Regions from separate parts of the Candidatus Merdisoma sp. HCP28S3_D10 genome, predicted to be linked through region 3. Evidence: riboswitches for the same ligand, from Rfam matches in the RefSeq annotation. Region 3 holds a riboswitch; each other region holds the start of a gene.
What was found. A riboswitch is a leader RNA that binds a small molecule or an ion and turns the genes downstream of it on or off. The one in region 3 is predicted to bind cobalamin.
Positions count from the first base shown of each region.

Region 1: another riboswitch for cobalamin. It lies ahead of ACTNCH_RS02760 (sirohydrochlorin cobaltochelatase); the one in region 3 lies ahead of ACTNCH_RS01105 (tRNA threonylcarbamoyladenosine dehydratase).
Region 2: another riboswitch for cobalamin. It lies ahead of nikB (nickel ABC transporter permease); the one in region 3 lies ahead of ACTNCH_RS01105 (tRNA threonylcarbamoyladenosine dehydratase).

Region 1 covers NZ_JBQHTG010000001.1:591,587-602,174, reverse strand. Annotated here, with positions in the region: gene ACTNCH_RS02765 (Na+/H+ antiporter NhaC family protein) at 1-1,424, shown strand, start outside; cobalamin riboswitch at 1,485-1,666, shown strand; gene ACTNCH_RS02760 (sirohydrochlorin cobaltochelatase) at 1,829-3,052, shown strand; gene ACTNCH_RS02755 (hypothetical protein) at 3,078-3,647, shown strand; gene ACTNCH_RS02750 (hypothetical protein) at 3,746-4,204, shown strand; gene ACTNCH_RS02745 (ABC transporter substrate-binding protein) at 4,201-5,346, shown strand; gene ACTNCH_RS02740 (FecCD family ABC transporter permease) at 5,381-6,424, shown strand; gene ACTNCH_RS02735 (ABC transporter ATP-binding protein) at 6,427-7,533, shown strand; gene ACTNCH_RS02730 (DUF5688 family protein) at 7,761-8,756, shown strand; gene ACTNCH_RS02725 (potassium channel family protein) at 8,782-9,504, opposite strand; gene ACTNCH_RS02720 (TrkH family potassium uptake protein) at 9,511-10,588, opposite strand, start outside.
Region 2 covers NZ_JBQHTG010000003.1:253,985-264,572, forward strand. Annotated here, with positions in the region: gene ACTNCH_RS09510 (hypothetical protein) at 1-157, opposite strand, end outside; gene ACTNCH_RS09515 (DUF1700 domain-containing protein) at 154-771, opposite strand; gene ACTNCH_RS09520 (PadR family transcriptional regulator) at 768-1,091, opposite strand; gene ACTNCH_RS09525 (carbonic anhydrase) at 1,299-1,865, shown strand; gene ACTNCH_RS09530 (DUF5685 family protein) at 2,011-2,835, shown strand; gene ACTNCH_RS09535 (DnaJ domain-containing protein) at 2,828-3,541, shown strand; gene ACTNCH_RS09540 (prolyl-tRNA synthetase associated domain-containing protein) at 3,595-4,149, opposite strand; gene ACTNCH_RS09545 (class I SAM-dependent methyltransferase) at 4,227-5,105, opposite strand; gene ACTNCH_RS09550 (threonine/serine exporter family protein) at 5,089-5,532, opposite strand; gene ACTNCH_RS09555 (threonine/serine exporter family protein) at 5,548-6,297, opposite strand; cobalamin riboswitch at 6,484-6,697, shown strand; gene nikB (nickel ABC transporter permease) at 6,812-7,756, shown strand; gene nikC (nickel transporter permease) at 7,753-8,592, shown strand; gene ACTNCH_RS09570 (ABC transporter substrate-binding protein) at 8,589-9,485, shown strand; gene ACTNCH_RS09575 (ABC transporter substrate-binding protein) at 9,386-10,174, shown strand; partial or broken gene ACTNCH_RS09580 (ABC transporter ATP-binding protein) at 10,205-10,588, shown strand, end outside.
Region 3 covers NZ_JBQHTG010000001.1:252,678-263,265, reverse strand. Annotated here, with positions in the region: gene ACTNCH_RS01135 (ATP-binding protein) at 1-3,003, shown strand, start outside; gene ACTNCH_RS01130 (DUF4230 domain-containing protein) at 3,028-3,642, shown strand; gene ACTNCH_RS01125 (Fic family protein) at 3,708-4,754, opposite strand; tRNA gene ACTNCH_RS01120 (tRNA-Trp) at 4,923-4,993, opposite strand; gene ACTNCH_RS01115 (hypothetical protein) at 5,478-6,122, shown strand; gene ACTNCH_RS01110 (4Fe-4S binding protein) at 6,200-7,084, shown strand; cobalamin riboswitch at 7,146-7,274, shown strand; gene ACTNCH_RS01105 (tRNA threonylcarbamoyladenosine dehydratase) at 7,402-8,163, shown strand; gene cobI (precorrin-2 C(20)-methyltransferase) at 8,164-8,865, shown strand; gene cobM (precorrin-4 C(11)-methyltransferase) at 8,870-9,628, shown strand; gene hemA (glutamyl-tRNA reductase) at 9,625-10,588, shown strand, end outside.

The sequences.
Region 1 (10,588 bases), 340 kb from region 3:
TGTATTCCTCACTGTTCCTGGGTATCCTGGTGGGAGGCCTGTTCTACTCGGGCTTCAGCTTTGAGGGAACGGTGCTTCACATCTTCGAGGATGGAATCGTAGGCGTTCTGTCCGACAGCTACAATGTGGGAATTCTGGTGTTCTTGGTTATCCTGGGAGCCATTGTGTCACTGATGAACCGGGCCGGAGGCTCGGCGGCCTTCGGACGGTGGGCCGGCGAGCATATCAAGACCCGCACCGGCGCTCAGCTTGCTACGGTAGCCCTTGGCGTTCTGATTTTCATCGACGATTATTTTAACTGCCTGACCGTGGGAAGCGTCATGCGTCCCGTGACGGATAAGCACAACATTTCCCGGGCGAAGCTGGCGTATCTCATCGACGCCACAGCGGCGCCTATCTGTATCATTGCCCCGATTTCTTCCTGGGCGGCCGCAGTAACCGGCTTTGTAGAGGGAGAGGACGGACTGGCCCTGTTTGTCAGCGCGATTCCCTATAATTTCTACGCGATTCTGACTATCGTTATGATGATTACGATAGCAATTCTGAACATTGATTTCGGTTCTATGAAGGTCCATGAGGACAACGCAAAGAAGGGCGACCTGTTTACTACGCCGGATAGACCTTACGGCAACGCAGAAGGCCTGGATAACGTGGGAAATGGTTCCGTAAAGGATTTGCTGATTCCGATTCTTTCCCTGATCATCTGCTGTGTTATCGGCATGATTTACACCGGCGGCTTCTTTGACGGCGCGGACTTCGTGACCGCCTTCTCCAACAGCGACGCGTCCATCGGTCTGGCCATCGGAAGTGCTTTCGCCCTGGTCATCACGATTCTGCTGTATGTGAGCCGTAAGATCCTGGGCTTCAAGGAGTGCATGAACTGCATTCCCGAGGGCTTCAAGGCCATGGTTCCGGCCATCATGATTCTGACCTTCGCCTGGACCCTGAAGGCCATGACAGACAGCCTGGGCGCCGCGGAGTTCGTGGCTAATCTGATTAAGAGCAGTTCTCAGGGTATGGTTGCTCTGCTTCCGGCTATTATTTTCTTGGTTGGATGCTTCCTGGCTTTTGCCACCGGAACCTCCTGGGGAACCTTTGGTATCCTGATTCCGATTGTGGTAGACGCGTTCCAGACCACCCATCCGGCGTTGATGACCGTGGCCATCTCTGCCTGCATGGCGGGCGCTGTCTGCGGCGACCACTGCTCCCCGATTTCCGATACGACCATTATGGCGTCCGCGGGAGCCCAGTGTAATCATGTGAACCACGTATCGACCCAGTTACCCTACGCGGTGAGTGTGGCGATGATTTCCTTTATCACCTACATCGTGGCCGGATTTACCCAGTCTGCGGTGATTTCCCTGCCGGTGGGTATCGTGCTGCTGCTGGGATATCTGTTCCTTATGAAAAAACGTGGAAAATAATCGCGGAAAACAGTTGATTATTTTAAAAAGCCTGTTATACTACAGGTGTAGGTTGTGAAAATTAAATAGGAAGCAGCTGGTGCCGTTTCAAAAAACGGAGAATAGGGAAGCAGGTGAGAATCCTGCGCGATCTCGTCACTGTAAGCAGGAGTGGATTGCCATTACGTCACTGAGTCATCGGGAAGACGGCAAGACGCGATAGTACTGTAAGCCAGGAGACCTGCCAGACTGTGGTGCGGGGAATAAATTTTATTCCGGATCACGAAGATTGATTGTACCGAATGAAGAAATAGAAATCAGGAACAACTGAGATCCGACGATCCATTCGATCGTCGGATTTTTTTATCCCCGATTTTCCTGTTTAATTCAGAAATCCAAAATTACCTTCGGGGAGGAAAAGAAAGATGAAAAAGAAACTTGTAACACTCTTATGCGTAACCACTCTGACAGCATCCATGCTGGCAGGCTGCGGCAGCAAGGCTGAGACGCCGGCTGCAGACACTACTACTACGGAAGAGACCACAGAAGCTGCAGAGGAGACTGCAGACGACGCGGACGCAGATCAGGAGGCAGCTGACAACGTAGCAGCCCTGATTGATAAGATCTATGTTCAGGAGAGAACAGAGACCACAGACGCTGACTGTAAGGCAGCCAAGGAAGCATGGGACGCTCTGACAGACGCTCAGAAGGAGCTGGTAGAGGGCGAGAACGCTGATCCGGATTACTTCGGACGCGACACCGGAGACGCTTCCAAGGATGATCCGAGAAACCAGGACGAGATCGGCGAGAACGAGCTGCTGGTAGTAAGTTTTGGTACTTCCTTCAATGACAGCCGTGTAGCTGATATCAAGGGTATCGAGGACGCTCTGGCAGAGGCAAATCCGGACTGGTCCGTAAGACGTGCCTTTACCGCACAGATCATCATCAATCATATCCAGGCCCGCGACGGCGAGGCAATTGACAACATGGATCAGGCTCTGGATCGCGCAGTTGCCAACGGCGTAAAGAACCTGGTAGTACAGCCGACCCATCTGATGCACGGCGCTGAGTACGACGAGCTGATGGAGGCGGTAGACGCATACAAAGATAAATTTGAGTCTGTAAAGGTAGCTGAGCCGCTTCTGGGCGAGGTTGGAGCAGACGCTTCCGCAATCAACGCAGACAAGAAGGCTGTTGCCGAGGCTATTACTGCTGAGGCTGTAAAGACGGCTGGTTTTGATACTCTGGATGCAGCAAAGGAAGATGGCGTGGCATTCGTATTTATGGGTCATGGTACCTCCCATAACGCAAAGGTGTCCTACAGCCAGATGCAGGCACAGATGAAGGATCTGGGATATGAGAACGTATTTATCGGAACCGTAGAGGGCGAGCCGGAAGAGACTGCATGCGAGAATGTGATTAACGCAGTTGCAGAGGCTGGTTACACCAAGGTTGTACTTCGTCCGCTGATGGTAGTTGCCGGCGACCATGCAAACAACGACATGGCAGGCGACGATGACGATTCCTGGAAGAGTATGTTCAACGCATCCGGCAAGTTCGAGAGCGTAGACTGCCAGATCGCAGGTCTGGGCGAGATCGAGGCAATCCAGAATCTCTATGTTGCTCATACCGCAGAGGCTATGAAATAAGTAAGGATAAAGGACAAGAAAAGAAATGAAGAAGAAAATCATCGCGTTAATGGGAATGGCAGTTATAAGCTGCGCACTGCTGATGGGATGCGGCAGCAAGGCTGAGACGCCGGCTGCAGAGACTACCACAGAGGCGGAAAGCTCCGATGAGGAAACTGCAAAGACAGAAGAAACGGCGGAGCCGGAAAAGGCTGATTCAGAAGAAGCTGCAGCTGTGACACTGGAGGACGGCGTTTACACCGCAGATTTCAATACAGACAGCAGTATGTTCCATGTAAATGAATTTTACGAGGGAAAGGGAACGCTGACCGTAAAGGACGGACAGATGACCATTCATGTGGTTATGCCTTCCAAGAACATTGTGAATCTGTATGAAGGTCTGGCAGAGGATGCCCAGAAGGACGGCGCAGAGCTTCTGCAGCCGACCGTAGAGACCGTAGATTTCGGCGATGGTACAGAACCGGAGGAGGCCAATGCCTTCGACGTACCGGTTCCCGCACTGGACGAGGAATTTGACCTGGCGCTGATCGGAACCAAGGGCGTATGGTATGACCATAAGGTCAGCGTATCCAATCCGGAGCTTCTTCAGGACTAGGTTTTAGAAAAAGCGAACAATAACATGCAGGGGCTGTTGTAGAATGTGCAGAACGTTTTGCGGCAGCCCCCTTGTTCCATAGAAAGAGGATGAGCAGGATGACACTTGGAGAATTACAGCTTGAGGACGGCAGCTACACCGTAGAGGTAAGCCTGGAGGGCGGAAGCGGAAGGGCAACCATAGAAAGCCCTACGGAACTGTCCGTAGAGGACGGACAGGCGATGGCAGAGATTACCTGGAGCAGCAATCATTATGATTATATGGTGGTGGACGGAGAAAAATATCTTCCGGTAAGCAGAGAGGAACACTCTGTTTTTGAAATTCCGGTGGAGGTATTTGACGAGGAGATCCCCGTAATCGGCGATACCACAGCCATGAGTACGCCCCACGAGGTGGAGTATACCCTGACCTTTGCGTCGGATTCTATTCAGACCGGCAAAGGAAGCGGTAACGGAAATCAGAGCGCAGGTATGGCTGCGGCGGGAATCATTCTTGTGGCGGTAGCGGCAGGGATTGCGGCAACCGTGATTCAGAAAAAGAGGAATACAAAGGCATGAAAAAGAAATGGACGGCGCTGCTGCTGTGTCTGGCCTTGTGCCTGACAGCGGCCTGCGGATCAGCGGGTGGCGGCGGAGCAGAGAAAAAGCGCGACACAGAAATCAGTAAAGAGCTGACCTGGACGGACAGCATGAAGCTGGAGTACGCGCAGAAATTTACCGTAGACAATTACGAGGGCGGTTATGAGCTGGTGACGATTGCGGATGACGGACGCTTTCTGGTGGTTCCGGAAGGAAAAGAAGCGCCGGAGGATCTGGATTCGGATATCACGGTTCTGAGACAGCCCATTCAGAATATATATCTGGTAGCCACGGCAGCCATGGATATGTTCGTATCCCTGGACGCCCTGGACAGCGTCCGCTTTAGCGGAACGAAGGCGGAGGGCTGGTATATCGAGGAAGCGAAGAACGCCATGGAAAATGGCAGCATTCTCTACGCAGGCAAATATTCCGCGCCGGATTATGAGCAGATCCTGGCAGAACACTGCGGGCTGGCCATTGAGAATACCATGATTTCCCATACGCCGGAGGTAAAGGAGCAGCTTGAGAAATTCGGGATCCCGGTTCTGGTGGATCATTCCAGCTACGAGCCGGAGCCGCTGGGCCGGACCGAGTGGGTGAAGCTTTACGGACTTCTGACCGGGCATGAGGAAGAAGCGGAGGCGGCCTTTGCCAGAGAAGCCGACGCTTTTAAAGCAATCAGCGGTGAGAAAGCTACCGGCAAGACCGTGGCCTTTTTCTATATTACCAGTACCGGCGAGGCAAATGTGCGGAAATCAGCGGATTATCTGCCGAAGATGATTGAGCTGGCAGGGGGAAGCTATATCTTCCAGAATCTGGGAAGCGAAGAGGACGCGACCTCGACGATGTCCATGCAGATGGAGGAATTCTACGCAGGAGCAAAGGACGCGGATTATATCATTTACAACAGTACCATCGAAGGAGAGCTGTCCTCCATGGAGGATCTGCTGGCGAAGAGCCCGCTGCTTCAGAAATTCCGGGCAGTGCAGGAGGATCATGTGTACTGTACGACGAAGAATCTGTACCAGTCTACCATGGAGCTGGGAACGATTATCTCCGATATCCACCGGATGCTGACGGGGGACGATGGGGATCTGACATACCTGTATAAGCTAAACTGAGCATGAGAGAAGAGACAGGAGGAAGAAGATAGACATGAACCGGGTGACAGGCGGCAGCAATGCCGGAAACAGAGGACGATACGGGGCGGCCTTTTTCATATTGGCCTTGCTGGTGCTGGTATTTCTGGTCTTAAGCATCTGTATCGGAACCGTAACGATTCCCCTTCAGGAGATTCCACGGATTCTGGGAAAAAACGGAAGCAGTGATACCTATACGGATATCGTTATGGGAATCCGTTTCCCCAGGGCGGCTGCGGCAGGTATTCTGGGCGGCGGACTGGCCCTGTCAGGGTATCTGTTGCAGACCTTCTTCCACAACCCCATCGCAGGCCCCTTTACCCTGGGTATCTCCTCCGGTGCCAAGCTGGTGGTGGCCCTGGTGATGGTGGCGTCCCTGGGAAATGCCCTGCGTGTAAGCTCCTGGGTGATGATTGGTGCGGCCTTTGTGGGCTCCATGATCTGTATGGGCTTTGTGATTCTCATGTCCCGGGTACTGGATCAGATGTCCATGCTGATCGTCAGCGGTGTCATGATCGGCTATATCTGTTCGGCAGTGACGGACTTTGTGGTTACCTTTGCGGACGACGCAGATATCGTCAATCTCCACAACTGGTCCAAGGGAAGCTTTTCCGGTATGACCTGGGATAACGTGCTGATTATGGCTATCGTAGTGTGTATCACGGCCATCTGTGTATTTCTGATGTCCAAGCCCATCAGCGCTTACCAGATGGGCGAGGCCTATGCGAAAAATATGGGCCTGAATGTGCAGCTTTTCCGGATTCTGCTGGTGCTTTTATCCAGCGTCCTGTCTGCCTGTGTGACGGCCTTTGCGGGTCCTGTTTCCTTTGTGGGAATCGCGGTGCCCCATCTGGTGAAAAATCTGTTCGGAACGGCGAAGCCGATCCTGATGATCCCGGCCTGCTTCTTGGGCGGAGCAGCCTTCTGTCTGTTCTGCGACCTGCTGGCCCGGACCATGTTTGCCCCCACCGAGCTGTCCATCAGTACGGTGACGGCAGTATTCGGCGCGCCGGTGGTGATCTATATTATGATTCACAGAAAGAAAGAGAAGGGGGAATAGTCATGGATACGTATTATTTTCATACGGAAGGACTGACGGTGGGCTACCATGGCGTTCCTCTGATCCGGAATATTGAAATCAGTCTGAAAAAGGGCGAGATTCTGACGCTGATCGGCCCCAACGGAGCGGGAAAAACCACCATTCTGAAAAGCATTATCCGGCAGCTGGTACCCTTGGGTGGCGTGGCGGTGCTGGACGGGAAGAAGATGGAGGAATTAAGCGGAAAGGAACTGTCCCGGAAGCTTTCCGTCGTATTGACAGAGCGGGTACGCCCGGAGATGATGACCTGCCGGGATGTGGTGGCCACAGGCCGCTATCCCTACACGGGAAAATTCGGCGTACTGTCCGGGGAGGACTGGGACGTGGTGGAGGAGGCCATGGAGCTGGTGCACATTCACGAACTGGCGGACCGGGATTTCACAAAGACCAGCGACGGACAGAAGCAGCGGGTCATGCTGGCCCGGGCCCTCTGTCAGCAGCCGGATATCATCGTGCTGGACGAGCCTACCTCCTTTCTGGATATTCGTTACAAGCTGGAATTTCTTTCCATTATCCAGGATATGTCCCGAAACAGAAATCTGTCGGTTATCATGTCCCTGCATGAGCTTGATCTGGCGGGCCGTATCTCGGATAAGATTGCCTGCGTCCGGGGAGATAAGGTGGATCGGTTCGGCACGCCGGAGGAGATCTTCACAGAAGGCTATATTCCGAAGCTGTATGGCATGACGGTGGGAACCTACGACGAGCTGACCGGAGATCTGGAGCTTCCGGCGGCGTCCGGGGAGCCGAAGGTCTTTGTGCTGGCCGGAAACGGCACCGGGACGGCGGTATTCCGGAGACTGCAGCGGGAGCAGCTTCCCTTTGCGGCCGGAATTCTCTGGGAAAATGATCTGGACTACCCCTCCGCAAAGGCTCTGGCGGCATCGATCGTCAGTATTCCGGCCTTTCAGGCCATCAGCCCGGAGGCACTGGCAGAGGCAAAGCGTCTGGTGGATAACTGCGAGCGTGTAATCTGTACGGTGGATCTGCCGGAAGGCGGGGACGCCGGCGTGGCAGCAGGTCTTCTGGAGCTGCGAAATTACGCAAAAATACAGGGAAAGCTGGAATAACTTCGCGGAACCTGTCGAACGGAACTGATTTACAATTCCATTACACTATGCTATTCTTTTGGTATCAGATGAATCTTTTGTATCACCGGGGTATTTCTTCCCCATTGATCCCATGATTTTTTTGAAAGGCCCATACGAAATAAGAGCAATCGTATGGGCCAGCGTTTACGTCAGATAAGGAGGTTGAAGGTTCGGACCAATACAGCTAAATTTAAGGAGGATATGGCGTGACATATCAGGAGTTTTGCGACAGGTTTCTTACACAGCTTTCTAAAAAGCAGGAGTGGGGAATGAAACCCGGGGAGATACGGTTTTACCGGGAGGGTCTTTCCGAAGGGGACGAGGGCTATGAAGAAGCCTTTGTCCGGGAGACCAATCTGCGCTATTACCGGACGGAATCCGGGGTGCTGCTTGGAGACTATGTGACTGTGACACAGAACCAGGAGGAACGTCTGGCACAGATTTCCCGCTTTTCCCTGGAGGAGCTCTATGAACGGCAGGAGGAGAAGGGCTGGGACAGCGTCTGGCAATATGTGAAGGATAGTCTTGACACAGCCCGGGAAATGGCAGAAACAGGAGTACTGGAGCAGATGCGGAATTATGAGGCTGTGCGGGACAGACTTCAGATTCGCCCGCTTTACTTCCGGGACTGCAGACAGGAGCTGCGCCAATACGTCTATGAACGGTATGGAGATGTGGCGCTGGTGCTGTATCTGACCGTGTATGAGGGAGAAAAGGGGCTGGGTACCATCAAGGTTCCCCGGGTTACGGCAGACAGCTGGAAGCTGCCCCGGAAGCAAATCTGGGAGGACGCCATGAGAAATACCTATGCCGCCGCGCCCCCGAGACTGTATGTGGATCCGGTGGACAGTATCCATGCGCCCTGTGAAAAGGGAATGTTTATGGATGAGGACAGCGAAATTCAGAAGCTGAGTCCGGAGTGCGCGCCGCTTGTGACCACCACCCGGAGGCTGAACGGAGCCATTGCCATGTTTTATCCTGGGGTGAAGGAGCGACTGGCAAAGCTGTCCGGCGGCAGCTTTTACGTGGCGTTTACCAGTGTCAATGAGGCCTGTATCCACCCGGCGGGAAGTGCTCTTCCTATCCGGATTCTGCGGAGCCTGAAACATTTGAACCGTACCTGCGGGGAGGAGAACCGGTTGTCCCAGAAGGTATTTTTCTATAACGAAGAGGACGGAAGTTTCCGGACGGTAGAATTTTAGCGGAAACCGGAAAGGGATTTGGCAGTTACGCCAAATCCCTTTCCAGCTTCCGGATATTTTGAACTTTTCCGATGACGACGATGATATCCTCCGATTGCAACTTATAGTCGGGGGAGAGCTCGATGATGGTATTCTGATCGTGCTCAATGGCAATGATATTCAGGCCGTATTTTTTACGGATATTGATTTCCTGAATGGTTTTTCCTTCGATAAAGCCGCTGACCGGTACCTGTTGGATCTCGATATCATTGTCCAGGAAAATGAAATCCAGGAAGTTTCCGGACAGGAGCTTCTTGCCCAGACGGATGGCCATATCCCGCTCCGGATAGACCACCTCCGCGCCGATTTTCTCCAGAACAGCGCCCTGATCCTGACTGGTGGCCTTGGAAATCACGTGGGGCACGCCCAGGGAAACCACGTTCAGGGTGGTCAGAATACTGGTATCGATACGGCTGCCGATGCAGACGATGACAGTATCGCAGTTTTGGATTCCCACCTCTGACAGGGTAGCCTTGGAGAGGTTGTCACAGACAAAGGCGTATTCGGTATACTGCCGCATAGCCTTGACCTTTTCTTCATTTTGATCGACGACAATGACCTCTTTTCCGGCCTCCGCCAGAGTGATGGCAAGAGCAGTTCCAAAACGGCCCAGGCCGACGATTCCAAAGGTAGAATTTGCATTTTTCTTCATCTTTTTCGCTTCCTCATTTCTGTAATGATAGCAGGCAAAAGAGCCTGACAAAAACATGTTATGTTAACCGATGGTGATGGATTCTTCCGTGTACCGGGCATTCTGCTCCGGCCGTTCAATCCACATGGTGATAATCGTAAATGCACCCAGTCTTCCGATAAACATCAGGAAAATCAGGAGCAGCTTGCTGGCTGCATGCAGATCCGCCGTGATTCCCGTGGACAGTCCTGCGGTGCCGAAGGCAGAGACAACCTCAAAAAGCAGCTGCCTCATTTCAAAGGAAGGCTCCAGGAGACAGAGCAGAAAGGTTCCGATGAGAACGACACTGAGGGACAGCTGGGTAATCAGAAAGGCCCGGGAGGTATTTTCCGGGGAAATGCTCCTGTGAAAGGCTCCCATGTGTCGCTTATTCAGGGCACTCCGCATGGTCTGCATCAGGATAAAGAAGGTGCTGGTCTTGATACCGCCTCCGGTGGAGCCGGGGGACGCGCCGATAAACATCAGCAGAATCATCACAAAGAGTCCTGCATGGGAAAACTCATTTATAGGGTAAGTGGCAAAGCCGGCAGTCCGGGGGGTGACGCTGTTGAAAAACGCGCCAATCCAGGGCATATGCTCCGTAAAACGAAAGATCAGGGTACCCGCAATCAGAAGCGTCAGGGTGGTGCTTATAACCACCTTAGAGTGGAGGGTCAGCTTCCGGAAGGAGCGGTTTCTCAGGACGTCCAGGATCACCAGGAAGCCCAGGCCGCCGAAGATAATCAGGCCGCCGGTAACCAGGTTCAGCAGGATATCGTTCTGGTAAGGAATGAGACTCTGGCCACCGCCCAGAATGTCGAAGCCGGCGTTATTAAAGGAGGAAATGGAATGAAAGATACTGATTCCCACAGCCTCCAGAGGCGGATAGTCCCGGACAAAGACCGGAAAGCTCAGAAGAGCGCCCACTGTTTCGAAAATTAAGGTGGTAAGCAAGATAGCCTTTAACAGCCGGACGATGCCCCTGAAGTTGTCCACATTGAGGGCTTCCTTTAAAAGAAGCCGGCTCTTAAATCCCACCCGCCGTTTGGTAGCCAGCATAAGGCCTGCGCCCATGGAGGTGAAGCCCAGACCGCCGGTCTGGATAAGCAGCGCCAGAATCACC
Region 2 (10,588 bases), on a different contig from region 3:
CAAAATGTTCATACTTCTGATGCAGCTCATATACGGGCGTCTGTCTCATAAGCTGGTTTGGGCTGGCGCCCAGAAGCAGGCCAGTTCCGAGTCCCAGAATGCCTAGGACAGCCAGCACAGCGGCCAGAATCAGACAGATTTTTGTAAATTGCTTCATTGGATAACACCTGCCTTTCGAAAGGGAAGCCGGATCAGATTTACAATGCCCTGTACCACCACCGGAACTACCTTCAGGGCAATCCACAGAAGGGCCAGGGAAAGCAGAATCCCGAGAGCCGTCAGAAGGCAGCCTGCGCCTGCTGTGGCAATGCCCAGAGCGGGAACTGTAAAGAGCTGAACCAGGCCGACGCCGATGACAAAAATCCCGGCGATAAAAATCACAATTCCGGAAACCAGGATAGCGGCAACCGTGGCAATTACGGCTATGACGACAGAGAGAAGGACAGCCAGAACGCCGACGCCCACCGGAATCACGAAGGGAGCAAGCAGGATACACAGCAGGATAATGGCCAACAGCTTCCAGAGATTCCGTTCCTTCTTTTCGGACGGCAGATTGGAAGGACGTGGAGCGGAATCATCGCCGGATAAGCCGGCCTTGATTTTCCATGCTACCTGCTCAGGGCTTCCAAGCTCCGCGAGAATCCGGGCTTCCTGTTCCGGACCGGCGTCGTCAAAATAATCGTTATAATATTGAAGGGCCTCCTCCCGTTCCTCAGGGGAAATATCCGAGAGAAGCGCGTCAAGCTTTTTCATAAATTCGGCTCTGTTCATCGTTCTTCACTCCCTGCAAATAGATTTGAAATTCTGGCAGAATAAATCGCCCACTCATTTCGGTACAGATTCAATTGCGCGGTTCCTGCTTCTGTAATCCGGTAATAGCGGCGGTTTCGTCCGCCGAATTCCATGTCGTAGGTCTCCAGGCAGCCATCTTTCTGAAGGCGGCGGAGTACCGGATACAGAGTGGATTCGGAAATATCAATGGCTCTCCGGACGTCTTGTGTGATTTTATATCCGTAGGTTCCCTGATGTTCCTGGGATACGACCGCCAGCACAATTGCATCCAGGAGCGCGGCTCCCGTGCTAAATACCATGTCCTCTACTCCTTATGATATACGCTCTGTTTTTTATATTATACGTCGTATAGTATTACTGGATGCCTATACTATATATCATATAATATCATGCTGTCAATAGGGTTCATAAAAACTTAATAATTATCAGAAAGGGTTTATTTGACAGTCTCTGGCCCCGCATTTTATAATAATAATAAAATAGAACAGCGAGAAGGAGCGGGAACTATGAAATCATTTATTATGACGGCGGATAAGGCCATGGGAAAGCTGAAAGAGGGAAATAAAAAATATCTGGATTCTGAGACGGGAAGGGGCAATATCTCAAGGGCGCTGCGCCTGTACACCAAGGAACACGGCCAGCATCCCTATGCGATTATTGTGACCTGCTCGGATTCCCGTGTGATTCCCGAGAGTATTTTTTCAGCGGGTATCGGCGACCTGTTTGTGATCCGGGTAGCGGGAAATGTGATTGACGATCATCAGCTGGGCAGTATCGAATACGCGGCCAGCCATCTGGGAAGCCCGCTGATTGTGGTTCTGGGCCATACCTTCTGCGGAGCGATAAATGCGGCGATTCATCATGATCCGGAAGGCTATATCAAGTATATTACAGACGAAATCAAGCTGGCCATCGGTGAAGAAACGGACGATTTTAAGGCCTGTTGTCTGAACATACAGCGCAGCATGAATATCATTGAACACAGTCTGGATATTCTGAAAATGGAAGAAAAAGGAATGCGCGTGGTGGGCGCCGTTTATCATATCGAGGACGGCAGGGTTGAATTCATTTAGCGGAAAATGAAATCATTAAAAAAGAAGAAAGAGTCTAAAAGAACTATGAAAGCCATTGACATTGACAGGAAGCATGGTAAGCTTAAATACTAAGTAGTACTGTGTTGAAAATTCGCGAAGCTGAAGGAAGTAAAGGAGTAAGCGAATGTTCGGATATATTGAATGCAATCGTTCGAAGCTTTCCAGGGAAGAGCAGGAACGTTACAGAAGTGTCTATTGCGGACTCTGCAGGAACTTAAAAATGAGGTACGGGGAACTGGAGCGGATGAGCTTAAGTTACGATATGACTTTTGTGATTCTGTTCCTTTCTTCGTTGTATGAACCGGAGGAGCGGTCGGAAAATTTCCGCTGCGGGATTCATCCGCTGAAAAACCGCGCCGGTGTGGAAAACTGCTTTACGGAATACGCGGCGGATATGACGGTGGCGCTGGCCTATTATAAGGCGCTGGACGACTGGAAGGACGAGAAGAAGGCGGGAAGCCGCTGGTACGGAGATAAGCTGAAGCAGGCTTATCAAAAAGTGGAAAAGAGGTACCCCAGACAGTGCAAGGCTATTACCGACAGCCTTCAGGAGCTGGATTTTATCGAGCAGGCGCCGGGCGCCAACGCGGATCATGCCATCAACTGCTCTGGTAAGATGCTCTCGGAGCTTTTTGTATACAAAGAAGATTTCTGGAGCAACAGCCTCAGGCTCTTTGGTTATGAGCTGGGCCGTTTTATCTATCTGATGGATGCGGCCATGGATTATAAGAAGGACAGCAAGACCGGTAATTACAATCCGCTTTTTGAGATGAGGAAAAAGCCGGAGGAGATGGAACCGGTGCTTAGTCTGCCTTTGGGCAATGCCATGGAGGTTTTTGAGAAGCTGCCCCTGGTGCAGGACGAGCATCTGCTCCGCAATATTCTCTACGGCGGGGTCTGGCAGCAGTATTATGCGAAAATACGTGGAAAGGAGAAGACGGATGGTTGACGATCCATACAGAGTACTTGGGGTGTCCCGGGACGCCACCAGGGAAGAGATAAAAAAAGCCTACCGAAAAAAGGCGAAAGAATACCATCCCGATCTTCATCCGGACGATCCTTACGCATTGGAGAAAATGAACGAGATCAATGAGGCCTACGATATGCTGAATAACCCGGAGAAATACCGGAGGCAGCAGACCGGCGGCGGATATGGACAGCAGAGTGGCTATGGCGGCACAGGCGGATACGGGCAGAATCCCTTCGGAAACGGCCCTTACGGCGGGTTTGGCAGCTTCGAGGATTTCTTCGGCTTCTGGGAAATGCAGATGGGACCGGAGCGGCCCCAGCAGGTTTACACAGACAGTGAAACGATGCGTCAGGCGGTAGATTTTATCAATATGGGAAAATATCAGTTCGCGGATTCGGTCCTGAACGGAATGCCGGGCGCAGAACGGAATGCCCGGTGGTATTATCTGAGTTCCCTGGCCAATTATGGGCTTCGTAACCAGATGCTGGCGGTGGCGCAGATTCAGAAGGCTCTGCAGCTGGAACCGGGCAATGCGCTTTACCAGAGAACGTTTCAAAGTATGCGCTATGCGGAAAATGTATATACACAGAACAGTCAGGCCTACCAGAGGCAGGCAGAGGGCATGGACAGGCTTTGCCGGAGCTTCTGCCTGGCACAGCTGTTTTGTATGTTCTGCAGATGTTAAAACGAAATAGTATCGCACTGCGGCGGAGAATGTGCCATTGGCACATTCTTTTTTTACAGCTTCACAAACAGCGCCTCATGGTGTACTGCCGGTAAAAATTTCTCCAAAATATCCTTTGTCTTCATACGCAGGCTGGAGGTATTGATACAGGGGTGGCAGCCGAAGTCCTCCAGGGCAGATACCTCCTCGTCAATGATGAGCTGTACCTGGTTATCCGGATCATTCATCAGCGCCATAATCGTAGCGGAGCCCGGCGTTACATTCAGCAGCTTCTCCATATACTCCGCCGGGGCAAAGGAGAGACGGGAGGAACCGATCTGTTTGGACAGATCTTTTGTCTTAAAGGGCTTATTTCCGGGCAGCAGAAGCAGATAAAACCTGGTTTTCTGTGCGTTGCAAAGTACCAGATTTTTACAGATCTCAATACCGAGAAGCTGATCCACGCCCTGACATTCCTCGATGGTCATGGCTACTCCATGATCCACACGGGTAAAGGGAATCTGAAGCCTGTCCAGCAGATCGTAGACAGCTATCTCCTTTTCCAGACGGCCCTCTGTACTGGCGGGACGGCCGGTGTAAACCTGTGGGTCTATGTAAATACTACTCATAATAAAATCCTCCTTTAAAATCTTCAGATAAAAACACAGCGGCCGGAACCTCCAGCCGCCATTGACTTTGTAAAAAGCTATTTCTTCTCCCAGCGTCCGCTTGCGCCGCAGGGCAGCACCAGTCCGGATGCGGTTACGGGCAGCCCTACCTCCTGGGAATCGACAGTGCCGTTATATTTCTTCAGTTCCGTGGCAATCATGTAGGTCAGCACCGCCGGAGCCAGTCCGGTGGTATAGGAATTTACCAGGAAAAACAGCGGATCGTCGCTCAAAAGCTGGGCGCAGAGACGGATCAGCGGGTGAATGGCCTCTTCGATTTTCCAGATTTCCCCTTTGGGTCCTCTGCCGTAGGAAGGAGGATCCATGATAATGCCATCGTAATGGTTGCCGCGGCGGATTTCCCGCTCCACAAATTTTACACAGTCATCTACAATCCAGCGGATAGGAGCCTCGCCCAGTCCGGAGGAGCGGGCGTTTTCCTTTGCCCAGCCTACCATACCCTTGGAGGCGTCCACATGGGTGACGGAAGCTCCGGAGGCAGCGGCAGCCAGGGTAGCGCCACCGGTGTAGGCGAAGAGATTCAGTACTTTCACAGGGTGTCCGGCATTGCGGATTTTCTCGCCGAACCAGTCCCAGTTGGCAGCCTGCTCCGGGAACAGTCCCGTATGTTTGAAGCTGAAGGGCTTCAGGTTGAAGGTCAGGGTATTTTGTCCTTGACAGAGAGGATACTGAATGGTCCACTGCTCCGGCAGGTCGAAGAACTCCCATTCGCCGCCGCCCTTTTTGCTGCGGTGGTAATGGCCGTTCATACGCTTCCAGCCCGGGGCCTTCCGTTCGGTATCCCAGATAACCTGGGGATCCGGACGCACCAGCAGGTAGTTGCCCCAGCGTTCCAGCTTTTCTCCTCTCGAGGTATCCAGTATTTCATAATCAGTCCAGTTATTGGCGATCCACATGACAATCTCCTTTGTTCTTAAAAAATAATCGGAAAACACTGTCCACCACCATGAGGGACAGGGCAATCATTCCGGCCACAATCAGCGTTTGGGTAACGTGGTGGGAGGTCATTCCGTCGGAACGGATGACGGAGCGGGCAATCCGGAACATACCGGCGCCCGGCACCAGCGGCAAAATGCCGGGAATAACAAAAATGGTGACCGGAGTCTTTAAAATTCTTGCAAAAAACTGTCCGCAGAGGGAAATGAGACACCCGGACAGGAAAGTGGCCACAGCCATGGAAAACTGAAGGTCCATAAGAACCAGATATAGCCACCAGCCCACCGCGCCGGTGAAACCGGCCCAGATGATATATTTGCGCGGTACGTGCAGCAGAAAAGAAAAGGCCACAACGGAAAAAAACGCGCCTATAACCTGTATCAGCATAAAAGCCTTTCCTCCTTACTGAATGAAACGAAGTCCGATGACAATACCCATAGCTACAGAGGCGGCGACCACAAAGGCCTCCATCATCCGGGCGGAGCCGGAGATATAATCCCCGTGCAGGGTGTCAAATACCGCGTTGGTGATGGCCACACCGGGAACCAAGGGCATGATGGCCGCGATGATGATGGAATCCAGGTTCCCTATAATAGGAAGAAACTTCAGAAGTCCGCCTGCGAACAATGAGATTACCACAGCGCTTAGCAGGATTCCGAAGAAGGAGGGCAGCTTCATGCAGCTGCACAGATGCAGGCAGATGGCCATGAAAAATCCGGCCACACCCGCCACAAAGGCCTCCTGCCAGGTCCCGCCGTAGGTCAGTGCAAAGGCCGCGGCCACGCCTGCGTTGGCCAGCAGAAAGGCCTGGGAAGGGTGCGGTTCCTTTTTCAGCTTTTTTATCTGCCGGAAGGCTTCCTCCAGTTCCAGTTTCCCGCCGCAGAGACCTCTGGAAATACTGTTAATTTCGTCGATGATGCTCAGGTTTGTCCCCCGGCTCTGAATTCGGCGGGTCACCGTCATGGACTGGATGGACGGGTCGTCCAGAGTCACCAGAAAGCCGGTCACCATCACGAAAGCCTCGGCAGTCTTCAGTCCCGACAGGGAAAGCATCCGGTGCATGGTATCCTCCACCCGGTAGGTTTCGGCCCCATTGGCCAGCATGAGTTCGCCTGCCATGACGGCAGTGTCGAGTAAAAGTTTGTAATCCATTTGTCTGATTTCCTTATACCTGATTTTGTATTGAGATCAATCTATGGTTATTATACCTATGTAAGAGAAGCGGGTCAAGGAAAGTATGGACAGAAAGAGAAATAATTCCCGTTTTCGAAGGATTAGGCCGAATTATCGGCAGACAAAAAATGGAAAAATCTTGATAGATATAGAGGAATCAAGTAGAATAAACGAGCATAGTGTTGTCAGTCGCGTACAGCGGCTGATAAAGAATAGAGAATCATGTGGAAATCATGGACGGTACCGCCACTGTATACATAAAGAATGATCCTTAGATGAAAGTCCGCCATTGGGGTAAACCTGAGAAGGCGAGGAGAGTTCGCTGGGCTTCTTCCCTGAATATGTGAGTCAGGAGAACTGCTATGCAGCAACCTTAGCGAACGATCTATTTGCGAAGGCTTATTTCCCATGTAAAATCGGTCATGGATGCAAAAGCATCTATGGCTTTTTTTGTGTAATTAAGTCGCTTTTTTTATTGAAATGGAGGAAAACAGTGAAAAAGAACAGGCTCGTATCCAGACTTATCCAGATGTGCGTAGTGCTGATAGGCATTTCCTTTCTGACCTTTTTATTAACCTACCTTGCGCCGGGCGATCCGGCCACAGCCATGTATGATTCTCTGGGAATTACCCCGAGTCCGGAAATGCTGGAGCAGGCCAGGCAGTCCATGGGACTGGACAAACCCTTTTTACAGCAATATGTGGACTGGATAGGCGGTATTTTTCACGGAGATTTTGGAACCTCATTCAGTAAAAGCGCCCCGGTACTGGATCTGCTGATGAAAAGGCTGCCGGCAACGTTCCGGCTGGCCCTGTTTTCCCTGGGACTGATGTTAATTGTTTCGGTTCCCCTTGGAATCCTTTCGGCGGTCAGACAGGACGGGATAGCGGATTATATCGTTCGCTTTCTTTCTTTCCTGGGTATTTCGCTTCCGGGCTTCCTGATTGGCCTGATCTTATTATATGTCTTCGCTTTGAAGCTGGGACTGGTAAAGGTGGCGAGCAGCTCCGTCGGAATGGAACAGATGCTGCTGCCGGGGATTACGCTGGCCATTGCCATGGCCTCCAAATATTCCAGACAGGTGCGCACGGCGGTACTGGAGGAGATGCACCAGGATTATGTGACAGGCGCGAGAGCCCGGGGAATGAATCAGTGGGAAATACTGTTCCGCCAGGTTCTTCCCAACGCCATGCTTCCGCTGGTTACCATGCTGGGGCTTTCCTTTGGATCGCTTCTCGGAGGAACCTCAGTGGTGGAGATTATTTTCTCCTATCCGGGACTGGGTATCCTGGCGGTGGGAGCGGTAAAGGCGCGGGATTATCCGCTGATCCAGGGCTTCGTATTGTGGATAGCCCTAATCTATATGGTAGTAAATCTGCTGGTGGATATATCCTATCATTATATTGATCCGAGAACCAGGGAGGGGGAGAACGGATGAAAAAGAATACAAGATTTGCGGTGCTTTCCATTCTGGTTTTCCTTATTCTGGCAGTGGCGTTCCTGGCGGACAAAATTGTTCCTTACGATCCGTTGAGCGCGTCACTGAGCGACGCGTTCCAGGCGCCCGGAAAAGAACACTATTTTGGAACCGACGCGCTGGGACGGGACGTGTTCTCCCGGGTGATCTGCGGGGCGACCACCAGCGTATACAGCGTACTGATTCTGGTGGCGGTAATCCTGGTTGTGGGTACCTTTCTTGGAATCATAGCAGGGTATTTCGGCGGAGTGGCAGACGCGGTAATCATGAGAGTGGGCGATATGATGATCGCCTTCCCGGATCTGATTCTGGCCATGGCAATCGCGGGAATTCTTGGGCCAAGTCTGAAAAATTCCATGATTGCAATTGCGGCGGTAAGCTGGACCAGATACGCCAGGCTTTCCAGAAGCCTGGTGCTGAAGATACGGAACAGGACTTATATATCCGCGGCGGAAATCTCAGGATCCAGACACAGCAGAATCCTTATGAGATATATGCTGCCCAACGCGCTTCCTACGATGATCATTACGGCGGCGACGGATATCGGCACCATCATACTGTCGCTGGCAAGCCTGTCCTTCCTTGGCTTTGGAATCCAGCCCCCTACACCGGAATGGGGATATATGCTGAGCGAGGGAAGAACTTATATACTGAGCAGCCCGTGGCTGCTGTTTTGTCCGGGACTTGCGGTCTTTATTACGGTAGTCATCTTTAATCTCTGGGGTGACTGTATTAGAGATATGATAGATCCAAATGCAACAGAAAAACGAAGAAAGAAGAGGAGAAAGAGGACATGAATGGAAAAAAACTGATTGCCCTTGCCCTTAGCCTGTGCCTTGCGGGCAGTATCACAGCATGCGGCGGCAGCGCAGGAACAGAGCAGAAAGCAGCGTCAGACGGAGGAAGCGCGAAAACACAGCTAAATGTGGCGACAGAGTTGACTAGCGCAACCCTGGATCCGGCAGATGACTGGAACAGCCGGTTTGTGATGCGCTGGGGCGCGCTGGAAACGCTGACCCGTTTTGAGGACGACGGCACCGTGTCGCCGTGGCTGGCAGAAGACTGGTCTGTAGCGGACGATCAGCTGACCTGGACTATAAAGCTGAAAGAAAATGTAACCTTCTCCAATGGAGAACCGATGACGGCGACAAAGGTTCGGGAATCCCTGGAGAGATTATTTGATGTGACAGATCCCAATAAGGGCGGAAATGGAAACCCCTGGAATTATTTCACATATGACAGTATCAGCGCAGACGATGAAGCCTGGACTGTGACGATTGTAACAAGTGAGCCGACGGTAGACCTGCCGGGCTGCCTTGCGTATCCCTGGTATGGCATTATCGATGTGGCTGGCTCTGCGGATCGCGATATCGCTGCAGACGGACCGATTTGTACAGGACCCTACTGCTTTGTATCCAACGATCCGGAACATGATATCCAGCTGGTAAAAAATGACAATTACTGGGACGGTGAAGTACCCTTTGAGACGGTCAATGTCATGAAGCTCGGGGAGGCTTCTGCCCGCGCAATGGCCTTGCAGGACGTTCTGCCGACATGGGAATCAACATTGCGGCGTCTGACAGAGCGGTTCTGGAGAACGCAGGAGATTATCAGATTGACGTCACCGGTGGAAACCGTGTCTGCAACTGGTTTATCAATTTTGACGGAGTGCTGGGCAACGATACCCTGAGAAAAGCAGTGATGACGGCAATTGACGGTCAGACCGTGTGCGATGTATCCACAGGCGGCTCCTATACTTACACCAATAATACGCCGGTACCCGGGTATGATTTGGCTAACCCGTACAGCTACGATCCGGAGGCAGCCAAGGCTATGCTGGACGAGGCCGGTATCGTAGACGGCGATGGAGACGGATACCGCGAACTGGACGGCAAAAACATCGACATCAGTATTGTAGCGACAACCAGCCGTCAGAAGGACGTGATTGCGCAGGCGTATGGGGTTCAGCTGGAAGCAATCGGAATCAAGAGCACCATTTCCATGCCGGAAAATGTAGTAGACCTGCGGGTATCCCAGGGCTTTGATCTGATGTTCAACAATGAAGTAACCACACCTACCGGAGATCCGGAGAACTTCCTGAAGCACTGGTACGGAAAGATTACCGATACAAGCTTTAATTACGGAAATTATCATAATGAAGAATACGACGCGCTGTATGAACAGCTGATCGGCGAATTTGATACGGAAAAGCGGACGGAAATCTTTACACAGATGCAGGAAATCCTGATGGAGGACGTGGCGACCATCAGCAGCGGCGCCTATAATTTCAATCTCTGCTCCGCGGCTTCCGTGGAAGGCGTTCACAGCTATGTGTGCGATTACTACTGGGTAACAAAGGATATCACACCGGCGTCATAAAGAAGAATAAATAGAAAAGGGGACTTTCCCATGCTGGATATAGAGAACATAACAGTTGCATATCATGGACAGCCGTTTTTGCGCGATTTCTCCCTGCACATGAAAAGAGGGGAAATTATCAGCCTGGTAGGTGAAAGCGGAAGCGGAAAGACTACGGCGATACGTTCCATTCTGGGACTTCTGCCACAGGAAGGAGAGCTGGTATCCGGTGATATTTTGTTTGAGGGAAAGTCTCTTCCTGAATACAGCGAAAAGGAAATGCAGAAACTCCGGGGGTCCAGGATATCCATGATTTTCTAGGATTCCAGAGCCATGCTGAATCCAATACGTAAAATCGGCTCGCAGTATATAGAATACATTCAGAAGCATGAAAAGCTGGGCCATAAAGCGGCGGAAGAAAAGGCAGTGGCTATG
Region 3 (10,588 bases):
TGTATCGGCGTAGTTTTTGATGTGGATACGGCTACCAACGAGATCGGCCGTCTGTTTTTCTGGCACAGGGGCGGTATGCTTCCGGGGGACTACCGGACCAAGGAGCGCACCATGACCATCAGTGAGGTGCGGGAATATCTGCAGAAAAACATGGAGCGGGAGGAGTACTTTTATACCTCCAACAATGAGCATTTCCGGCGGAATCTCTACGACGTCTATCTGGGCGGCCTGGATATGGAGAAGTTTCCGCGGCTTTTTAAGCGCGCGATTCCTTTCCGCATGAACATACGACTGGAAGATTTTGTAAAAGAATACATCTGTATGGAGCAGGATATCCACATCGAGGATATGCAGGAGAGCGTAAGGCTCTATGGACGCATGTGCCGGAAAATCGAGGCCGCCATGGGCGAGATCGCGGAGCTGAACCGGATCGAGGAGCAGTACCGGGCCTTCGAGGAGGGACAGGAGCAGCTGGCGGGACTTCATTACCGGCAGGAGAAGCTCCGGGTGCTGCAGCTTCAGGAGGAGATCCGGAAGACCCAGGAGCAGCTGGGACTGTGGCAGGCAGATCTGGAGCTTCTTAGGGAAAAGGAACAGGAAAGTGAGCATCAGTTGGCGGATCTGGAGCAGCAGTACCACGAGATCAATATGCAGCTGACCGATACGGGCTACGCGCTTTTAGAGGAGAAGCTTCACAGCCTGGAGGACGCGTCTGCCCGCCTGGGACGGAGCGAGGAAAAATGGAAGGCGCTGTCCGCCCGACTGGCAGCCTGGGAGGACGTGGAGAGCGTGTCCAATCAGGCCCTGAATGATATGGATAAATTCCGGGACGGAAGGATTACAGCGGAGGAAATCGCCCGGCTTAAGAAATCACTGGCCGGAGTCCACGGGGAAGCGGACAGCGAACAGCGCGAGGCGGCTTCGGAGCTGCGGGGCCTGAAAAAAGAGGCCAGGCTGCTCGAAGGGGAGCTTGGGGAGCTGCGCTCTGGAAAAACCTCTTACCCCAGGGAGCTGACCCTTGCCCGGTCGGAGATCGAGCAGCAGCTTTACGAGAAGCTGGGAAAGCGGGTGCAGGTGCGGATTCTGGCGGATCTTCTGGAGATTCGCGATGAGAAATGGCGCAACGCCGTGGAGGGCTTCCTGGCATGGAACAAACTGGCCCTGATGGTGGAGCCGAAGTACGTGAAGGCTGCCATGGAGGTATACGAGGGCCTGGATCCGAAGAAATACTGGCGGGTATCCGTGGTGGATACGGAGCGCCTTACGAAAGAGGAACGGCAGGTGAAGCCGGGCGCGCTGGCAGAGGAGGTAAAGGCCGGGGAGACTTACGTCAAGGCTTATGTGGATTTCCTTCTGGGAAATGTGCAGAAATGTGAGAATACGGAAGAACTCAGATCCTGCCGGACAGGCGTGACCGCGGACTGCCGTCTGTACCAGAACTATCAGCTGCGCCGTCTGAACCCGGACAATTACACCAAGTACGCCTACATTGGCGAGAAGAGTAAGCAGCAGCGGCAGAAGGAGCTTTTGGCCCAGCTTGAGCGTCTTCAGGAGAAGCTGGCCCGGTATCAGAAGGCGGAGGCGTTGGCCCAGGAGATTCTCTCCCTGGAGTATTTGCCGGATACCACAGAGGAATATCAGAGCCTTCTGGAGGATGTGAAGGAAAAGCAGCAGAAGGAACAAGAGCTTGGAGAGCTTAAGGATCGGATGGAAGAGCTGAATTCCGGTATCGTGGAGGAATTAAAAGCAGGCCGGACGGAGATCACCGGAAAGCAGAATGCGGTCCGGGAGGAGCTTGACCGGATAAAACGACAGATTTGGGAAAAGGAGCGCGCCCTGGAGAACGGAAGCGCCGGACTGACCGGGAAAAACGAGGAGCTTCTGAACGCCCAGAGTACGCTTCGCGGCTCAGACCGGGACGAGGAAGCCTTTGGGGCTTATATCGAGGAATACCGAAACCCACGCTACGCAAAGCTTCTGGAGGAGACGGCGGAAGCCATGGAGCAGGCGGAAGCCGCCTGTGAGGAACGAAAAGACCGTCTGGTGGAGGTCCGGACGCTGTATCTTAGGAACCACCCCCAGCGGGATTTCTCCGCGTCAGCGGAGAATAACGAGGATTACCGGAAGCTGCTCTCGGAGCTTCAGTGCGGAGAGCTGGAGGAATACCGGAAAAAGGCGGGCGCCCAGGCCAAATCTGCGGTGGAGCATTTCAAAGAGGACTTTATCTACAAGATCCGAAGCGCCATCCGGGAGGCCTATGTACGCCGGGACGAGCTGAACCGGATTATCCGGAACCTGGATTTCGGCAAGGACCGTTATCAGTTCCGCATTGGCCGCAGCAAAGGCCGGGACGGGGAATTCTACGATATGTTCATGGACGAGGATCTGAATATCGATCCGTCTGCCCTGTCGCCCTCCGTGGAACATCAGATGAACCTGTTTTCCATGAGCCACGAACATAAATACGGCCACATGATCCGCGAGCTTCTGGATCTCTTCATTCCGCCGGAAAACGCTACGGCCGCGGAATTGGAAGAAGCAAGGAAAAATATGGAAAAATATGCGGATTACCGGACCTATCTCTCCTTTGAGATGGAGCAGATCGTGGAGGGCGACGAGCAGCGTCTGGTCATCGGCCTCAGCAAAATGATCAAGAAGAATTCCGGAGGCGAGGGTCAGAACCCGCTGTACATCGCGCTTCTGGCAAGCTTCGCACAGGCTTACCGGATCAATCTGTCCGCCCGGGCGTCCAGACGTCCCACCATCCGTCTGGTGGTGCTGGACGAGGCCTTTTCCAAGATGGACGCGGAGAAGGTGGCAAGCTGTATCGATCTGATCCGGAGTCTGGGCTTCCAGGCCATCATCAGCGCCACCAACGATAAGATTCAGAACTACATTGAAAACGTGGACAAGACCTTTGTGTACGCAAACCCCAACAAGAAAAATATTTCGATTCAGGAGTTTGAAAAGAAGGATTTTGGGGAACTGGTAACAGAGGAGTAAGAGGAAAACCGGAAAGGGGAAGGTATGAGAAGAGAAAAGAAGGAACGCGCAGAGCGGCCCGGAAAGCGGGTAGGATTTAAGACCATTCTGCACTTTATCGAGATTCTGGCCATTGCGGCGGCCGTGATCTTCGTGACGGCGAAGGTGACGGACAAAAATGAGCCCAAGCTTACCAATTCTTTTATCAGCAACAAGCTGGAAACCGTCAGCGAGCTGACCACAGCAAAGCTGACCTACAACGGACTGGTCTATTATTCCGACGGGAAGATTCCTTTCCTGACCCAGAAGTCCTACACCATGACCTACCGGTCCGAGGTCCGGGCCGGCGTAGACCTGTCCCAGGCGAAAATCAAGGTGACGGACAGCCAGGTAGAGCTGACCCTTCCGGCCGTGGAGATTCAGGAGGTAACGGTGGATTCCGATTCCATCCAGTTTTACGATGAAAAGGCCGCCCTTCTGAACTGGTCCAAGAAAGATGACGTGGTGGAGAGTATCAACGCGGCGAAAAAGGACGTGGAAGAGAAGGTGGATTATAACAGCCTGAAGGCAGAAGCCCGCGTCCAGACCCAGACGCTTCTCACCGGCCTGTTCGACGGCATCATCGGTGAGCGCCAGCTGGTGGTGAAATTCGAACAGTAGGGAAAAATAAGGATGGCATTTGTGAATGTATTCGGAAATGTCATCCTTTTTCGATGGAAGGATATCTAATTCAGTCTAAAATAACAGGTATTCTTCCCTCTTCCTTCTTTTTTCAACTCTCCGGCTGCGACCAGTTTACGCAAGGCTCCCTCAATGGAGCTGTCACTGAGCGTTGGGCAAAGTTCGCGGATGTCCTGCTTATTGAACCGTCCGATTCTATTCTTGCTTGCTCTGCGCACCATTTCCAGTGCGGGCAACTTGGTTTCTACAAGCGCCACACGATCCGCAAAGTCCTTATACGCCGCAAGGATCATTCCCAGCAGGTACTTGATGAAAGGCACTACATCCTCGGTGCCTTCATGCCAGTCGGTTTGCGCCTGCGCAAGCGCATCGTAGTACAGATCCTTGTTTTTGGCGATTTTAGCTTCAAGGGAGATGTACTTTCCGACATAAAAACCGTTTCGGTACAGAAGCAGCGTCGTGAGCAATCTGCTCATTCTTCCGTTGCCGTCATTGAAGGGGTGGATGCACAGAAAATCGTGGATGAAAACCGGAATCGCAAGTAACGGTTCCAATTCCATATTTCCAATCACACGGTTGTATTCCTCACAAATTCTGTCCAGCGCTTCCTGCGTTTCGTAAGAGGCGAGCGGCGTGAACAGCGTTTCCACATGACCGTCCGGATAGGTGGCTGTGATATAATTCTGCACGCTTTTTGTGCGGCCCGTAAGCGGGTTATTCATGTGGTTGTACAGGATTTTGTGAAGCTGTAGAATGTAGTTCTGCGTGATTGGAATCGCATCAAAGCTCTCATGAATAATACTTAGCACATCGCGGTATCCAGCAATTTCCTGCTCATCCCGGTTCCGCGGCGTGGTTTTTTCCTCGACAAGCTGCCGGATTCGGGTACTCGTGGTGACGATGCCCTCGATGGCATTCGATGCCTCGGTGCTCTGTATCTTAGCGATCTCCACAAGCTTTTCGAGGTCTTCCGGGCGCTGCTTCAAATACAGTTCCTGCTTTCCGGCTTCCTTGTATATGGCTGCAATCAGGCCAAGAACATCCGAGTCCCATTTCTGTTCCTTGATTGCGGAGTAATTGAAGGTTCTCATTCCCGTACCTCCTTTCGGTTTCCCTTAAATGATAATGCAAAATAAGGGAATAGTCAATAAACTGTGCCATAAATCCCTTACTATTATGCCTATATTAAGGGATTTATACAAGAATTGACATAATCAAAAAAGAAAAGCCCGAAAGCATTCCGCTTTCAGGCTTCTTAGCAGGGGATGAGAGAATCGAACTCCCACTAAGGGTTTTGGAGACCCCTGTCATGCCATTTGACCAATCCCCTGTATCAAACGTGCTTAATATTTATATCATGAAAAGGGGTGGAATGTCAAGCATTATTTTAAAAATAAGTGAAATTTGAAAAATTTGAGAAAAATAAAGGAAGATATTGTCAAAATTACTATAAATTGGTAAAATAGCAGTGCCGATAAAAGGTATGTCGTGTGAAAAAGGCGCATATCCGGTCGGCACTGTTTTCTTATGAAACAGGATTCATTTTACACGATATGCAGCGCGGTGTCTTCCGCGGCTGTTCACGAAAGATAAAGGTCTGGATTTCAGTTCGAAATCAACACACCCAAAGTACGCCCAAGGGCGAAGTATGCAAAAATGATTTGTCCTTCATGTTTGGAGTTACGATGAATCTGTACGAGCATCAGAGTACTTGGAATGAAAACATGCCGCTGCGGGGATTTTTCTACTTCTCGGAGTTATATCAGCGGTACTTGAAAAGGCAAAACATTAAGCTTACAGACGAGAAAAAGCCAGTGATGGTTCCATTCCCCAAGTATGTGGTTTTTTATAACGGAACAGCAAATATGCCGGATCGAGTGGAAATGAAGCTTTCTGACTGTTTTTTAAAACCGGATCGGGAAGAAGGAGAACCTTGTCTGGAGTGTAAAGCGACCGTATTGAATATCAATGCGGGCCGGAATAATGACATGATGCGAAAATGCCGTAGATTATCAGACTATGCGGAGTTCATCGCGCAGATTCGCTGGAAGATGGATGAAGGCTGGTCCCTGGAAGAGGCAACGGAGATTAGCATCAAGCGGTGCATTGACAGGGGAATACTGGAAGATATCCTGACAAAACATGGAACGGAGGTGTGCAGGATGATACTGACAGAGTATGACGAACAGGAAGAACGGGAATATCAGAGAGCAGAAGGCCGTGCAGAGGGCCGTGCAGAGGGCCGGGAGTTAGGCTTGGTGGAAGGCCGTGCAGAAGGTCGGGAATTAGGCCGTGTGGAAAATATGCTTTCTATGATTCAAAAGAAGTGTGCAAAGGGGAAATCGCTGGCCCAGATCGCGGATGAATTGGAAGAAGACATAGGGGTCATCCATCCACTGTATGATTTGGTTGTGAAATACCCGGATAAGACGGCAGAAGAATTGCTGAAGCTTAGATAAATCGTATTTCCAATCTGCCGCGCATGTGTTATAATAATTACAACTGAGAAAAATTACGAAATATGGAGGAGAAAAATATGGCAGCATTAACCATTGACGCAGACGAGGAAAAGCGTCTGAAGGGACTTGGATTTTTAAATAACAGAGGTACAGACAGCTTTTCTGCCCGTGTCCTCACCGTAAACGGAAAAATAACGGCGGCCCAGCAGCGATGCCTGGCAGAGGCGGCAGAGCAGTTCGGAAATGGCAACCTGACCTTTACCACCCGTCTGACCGTGGAGGTACAGGGAATCCCCTACGAAAAGATCGGGGCGTTTCAGGAGTATATCGCAAAGGAAGGCCTGGAGACCGGCGGAACCGGTCCGAAGGTGCGCCCTATCGTATCCTGTAAGGGAAGCACCTGCCAGTATGGCCTGCTGGATTCCTTTGCCATTTCGGAGGAAATCCATGAGCGCTTCTATAAGGGCTATCACGATGTAAAACTGCCCCATAAATTCAAAATCGCGGTAGGCGGCTGCCCCAATAACTGCGTGAAGCCCAACCTGAACGATGTGGGAATCATCGGCCAGAGCATTCCGAATTTTGATAAGGAAGCCTGCAAGGGCTGTAAAAAGTGTGCCGTGGAGGCAGTCTGTCCTATGGGCGCTGCCAAGGTTGTGGACAAGAAGCTCCAGATCGATCCGGAGCTTTGTATCCATTGCGGACGCTGCCGCGGCAAATGTCACTTTGACGCCATGAAGGAAAGCACCTATGGATTCAAGATCTATATCGGAGGCCGCTGGGGAAAGAAGATTTCCCATGGTCGGGCTCTTAGTAAGATCTTTACCTCCAAGGACGAGGCTCTGGACGTGATCGAACGGGCGATTCTGTTCTTCCGGGATCAGGGACAACCGGGAGAGCGCTTCGCGGAAACCATCGAGCGTGTCGGCTTTGAGAAGGTAGAAAAAGCACTGCTGGGTTGAAATGGGAAACCCAGGGGGGTATATTTTATTGACGAAAGTCTGTCTGTATGCTAAACTGACTAAGACGAAAAACGCAGAGAGTATGCCTTGAGCATAAAACAGGGGAATCAGGTGAAAGGCCTGAGCGATCCGGTCACTGTAAGCAGCTTGTCTGCAAAGCCAGGCTACCTGATCTTTGCGGCAATGGACAGGCTTCCGTGGAAAGTGGTTCCGGATATATTTGGCGGCGGGATAAGAGAAAATCCCCTGCCGATGATAAGGAGAGATCTGTCGATACAGATCTCTTTTTTAATTTACAGATGCATGAGGAGAAAAAGATGTTAAACCAGTTTTCAAGAACTGAATTATTACTGGGAAAGGAAGCCATGGAGCTTCTTAAGGAAGCCCGGATAGCCGTCTTTGGTATCGGCGGCGTGGGCGGTTATGTGGTGGAGGCCCTGGTCCGGAGCGGCGTAGGGGCTTTCGATCTGATTGACGACGATAAGGTATGTCTGACGAACCTGAACCGTCAGATTATCGCTACCCGGAAAACCGTAGGACAGTACAAAACCGACGTGATGAAGGAGCGGATTCTGGATATCAATCCGGATGCTCAGGTGGAGACGCACCGGTGCTTCTTCCTTCCGGAGAATAAGGAACAGTTTGATTTTGCCAGCTATACCTATGTGGTGGACGCCATTGACACGGTCACTGCGAAGATTTCTCTGGTGGAGGAATGTGAAAAGGCTGGTGTACCCCTTATCAGCAGTATGGGCGCAGGCAACAAGCTGAACCCTTTCCTGTTTGAGGTGGCGGATATTTACCAGACCAGCGTGTGCCCGCTGGCGAGAGTGATGCGGCGGGAGCTGAAGAAACGGGGGATTCCGAAGTTGAAGGTGCTTTATTCCAGAGAGAAGTCGGTGTGCCCCATTGAGAACGGGGAAGTAAGCGGGGAATGCCCGCAGCGGCGATCGGTTCCCGGCTCTACTGCGTATGTACCGTCCGTAGCCGGACTTTTAATCGCAAGCGAAATCATAAAAGACCTGACGGAGGACGCCATGAACCGCGCCCGTGCCGCCCAGGAGCAGGAGGAAAGATAAATGAGTGGAAAATTATATGGTATCGGTGTGGGCCCGGGCGATCCGGAGCTTCTGACACTGAAGGCGAAGCGGATTCTGGACGGGGCAGATGTGATCGCCGTTCCCGTAAAGGAGTCCGGCGAACTGAGCACCGCGCTGGAGATTATCCGTCCGGTGGTGGATCTGGAGAAGAAAGAGCTCCTGGAAGTGGTATTCCGGATGGCGAAGGACACAGAGGAGCGGAAGAAATGCCGGGCAGCCGTAGGCGAGCAGATGACGGCAGAGCTTTCCAAGGGAAAGAATATCGCTATGATCACCCTGGGCGATGTGTCTGTATACAGCACCTATATATATGTCAATCAGTATGTGGCGGAGCATGGCTTTGAAACGGAGATCATTCCGGGTATCCCCTCCTTCTGCAGCGGAGCAGCTGCGGCAAAGCTGCCCCTGATGGAGGGAAATGAATCCCTGGTCATCGTGCCCTCTGTTCGTTCCGGACAGGAGGTGGAGGACGCCATCGCCCATTACGACAACGTGGTGGTTATGAAGGCCGGAGGCAGTATTCCGAAGCTTCTGGAGCTGATGGAAAAGCATGGACGCAGCAGAGCGTGCGCTACCGTGATCAGCTGCGTAGGCATGAAAGACGAATATATCGGACCGATGGATCCGGAGAGAAGCTACAGTTACTTTACAACCGTAATTATCAAGAGAGAGAAGAGGTAGAGCTATGGTATCATTTATCGGTGCAGGCCCGGGCGATCCGGAGCTTTTGACAATCAAGGGAAAGAAACTCATCGACAGCGCGGATATTATCATTTACGCAGGCTCCCTGGTGAACCCCCAGGTGCTGGCAGACGCGAAGGAGGGCGCGCAGATTTATAACAGCGCCACCATGACTCTGGAAGAGGTACTGTCTGTTATGAAGGAAGGCGAGGACAAGGGTCTGAAGGTAGTCCGGGTACATACGGGTGATCCGGCAATCTTCGGGGCGCACCGGGAGCAGATGGACGCCCTTTCTCGCATGGGGATCGAGTATGAAGTCATTCCGGGCGTCAGCTCCTTCCTGGCAACCGCGGCGGCCCTGAAGAAGGAGTATACCCTGCCGGGCGTGAGCCAGACGGTGATCCTGACCCGGATGGAGGGAAGAACTCCCATGCCGGAGGGCGAGAAGCTTGCAGATCTGGCAAAGCACCACGCCACCATGATCATTTTTCTGAGTATCGGTATGATGGACGAGCTGTCCGCTACGCTTCGGAAGGAATACCGACCGGACACACCGGTAGCTGTGGTATATAAGGCAAGCTGGCCGGAGCAGAAAATCGTACGAGGAACCCTTCTGGATATCGCCCAGAAGGTAAAGGAAGCAGGCATTACCAAGACTGCCCTGACGGTGGTAGGCGATTTTCTGGGAGACGACTACGAGCTGTCCAAGCTTTATGATAAGACCTTTACCCACGAATTCCGGAAGGGAGTCAGAGAGTCATGAGTATCCGGCTTATCAGCATCAGCCATAAGACGGCGCCGCTGGAGGTCCGGGAGCTGTTCGCTTTTACGAAAGAGAAGCAGGCAGAGCTTGGAAGAATTCTCCGGGAGGAAGGCGGAGCGGCAGAGAGCGTTATTATCGCTACCTGCAACCGGACGGAGATCTACACTTATTTTGACGCGGCCCAGGATAAAAAGAAAAATGTATTTACCAGGCTGCAGGAGCTGATTCTCCGGGAGTCCGGGGCAGTAGCCTTAAAGGAGGACGTATCGGATTATCTGCGCTTTTATCAGGATCGGAAGGCGGTTCATCATCTGCTTTCCGTGACCGCGGGACTGGATTCCATGGTAGTGGGGGAGGATCAGATCCTCGGCCAGGTGAAGCAGGCCCATGGATTGGCCCAGGAGACCGGCAACAGCGGGAAATACCTGAATACCCTGTTCCGCTATGCGGTGACCTGTGCCAAAAGAATCAAGACCGATACGGAGCTGTCCAAAACCTCCGTATCCACGGCAACCCTGGCGGTAAAAGCGGCAGAGGAGGCCTTCGGCGGAAGCCTGGAGGGAAAAAACGTCATGGTTATCGGCGGTACCGGACAGATTGGCGGTATCGTGCTGAAGAACCTGTACAGTCTGAAGGGGCTGCGGATCTACAGCACCCTCCGCAATGTGACCCTGACCCATGACGCCCACAGAAAGAGCGAGTCCGATACGGTGATTGATTATAAGGAGCGCTACGATTATATCGACGACATGGACGTCATTATCAGCGCCACGGCCAGCCCCCATTATACGCTGACCGGAACGAAGGTGAAGGAGCGTCTGCGGACGGATAAGACGAGAGTCTTTGTGGATCTGGCGGTTCCGGTGGATATCGAGGAAAGCATTGCGGAATTCCCCCACACCTTTTTCTATAATATGGACGACTTCACGGAGTTAGCGGAAGCTAACAACAGGGCGAAGA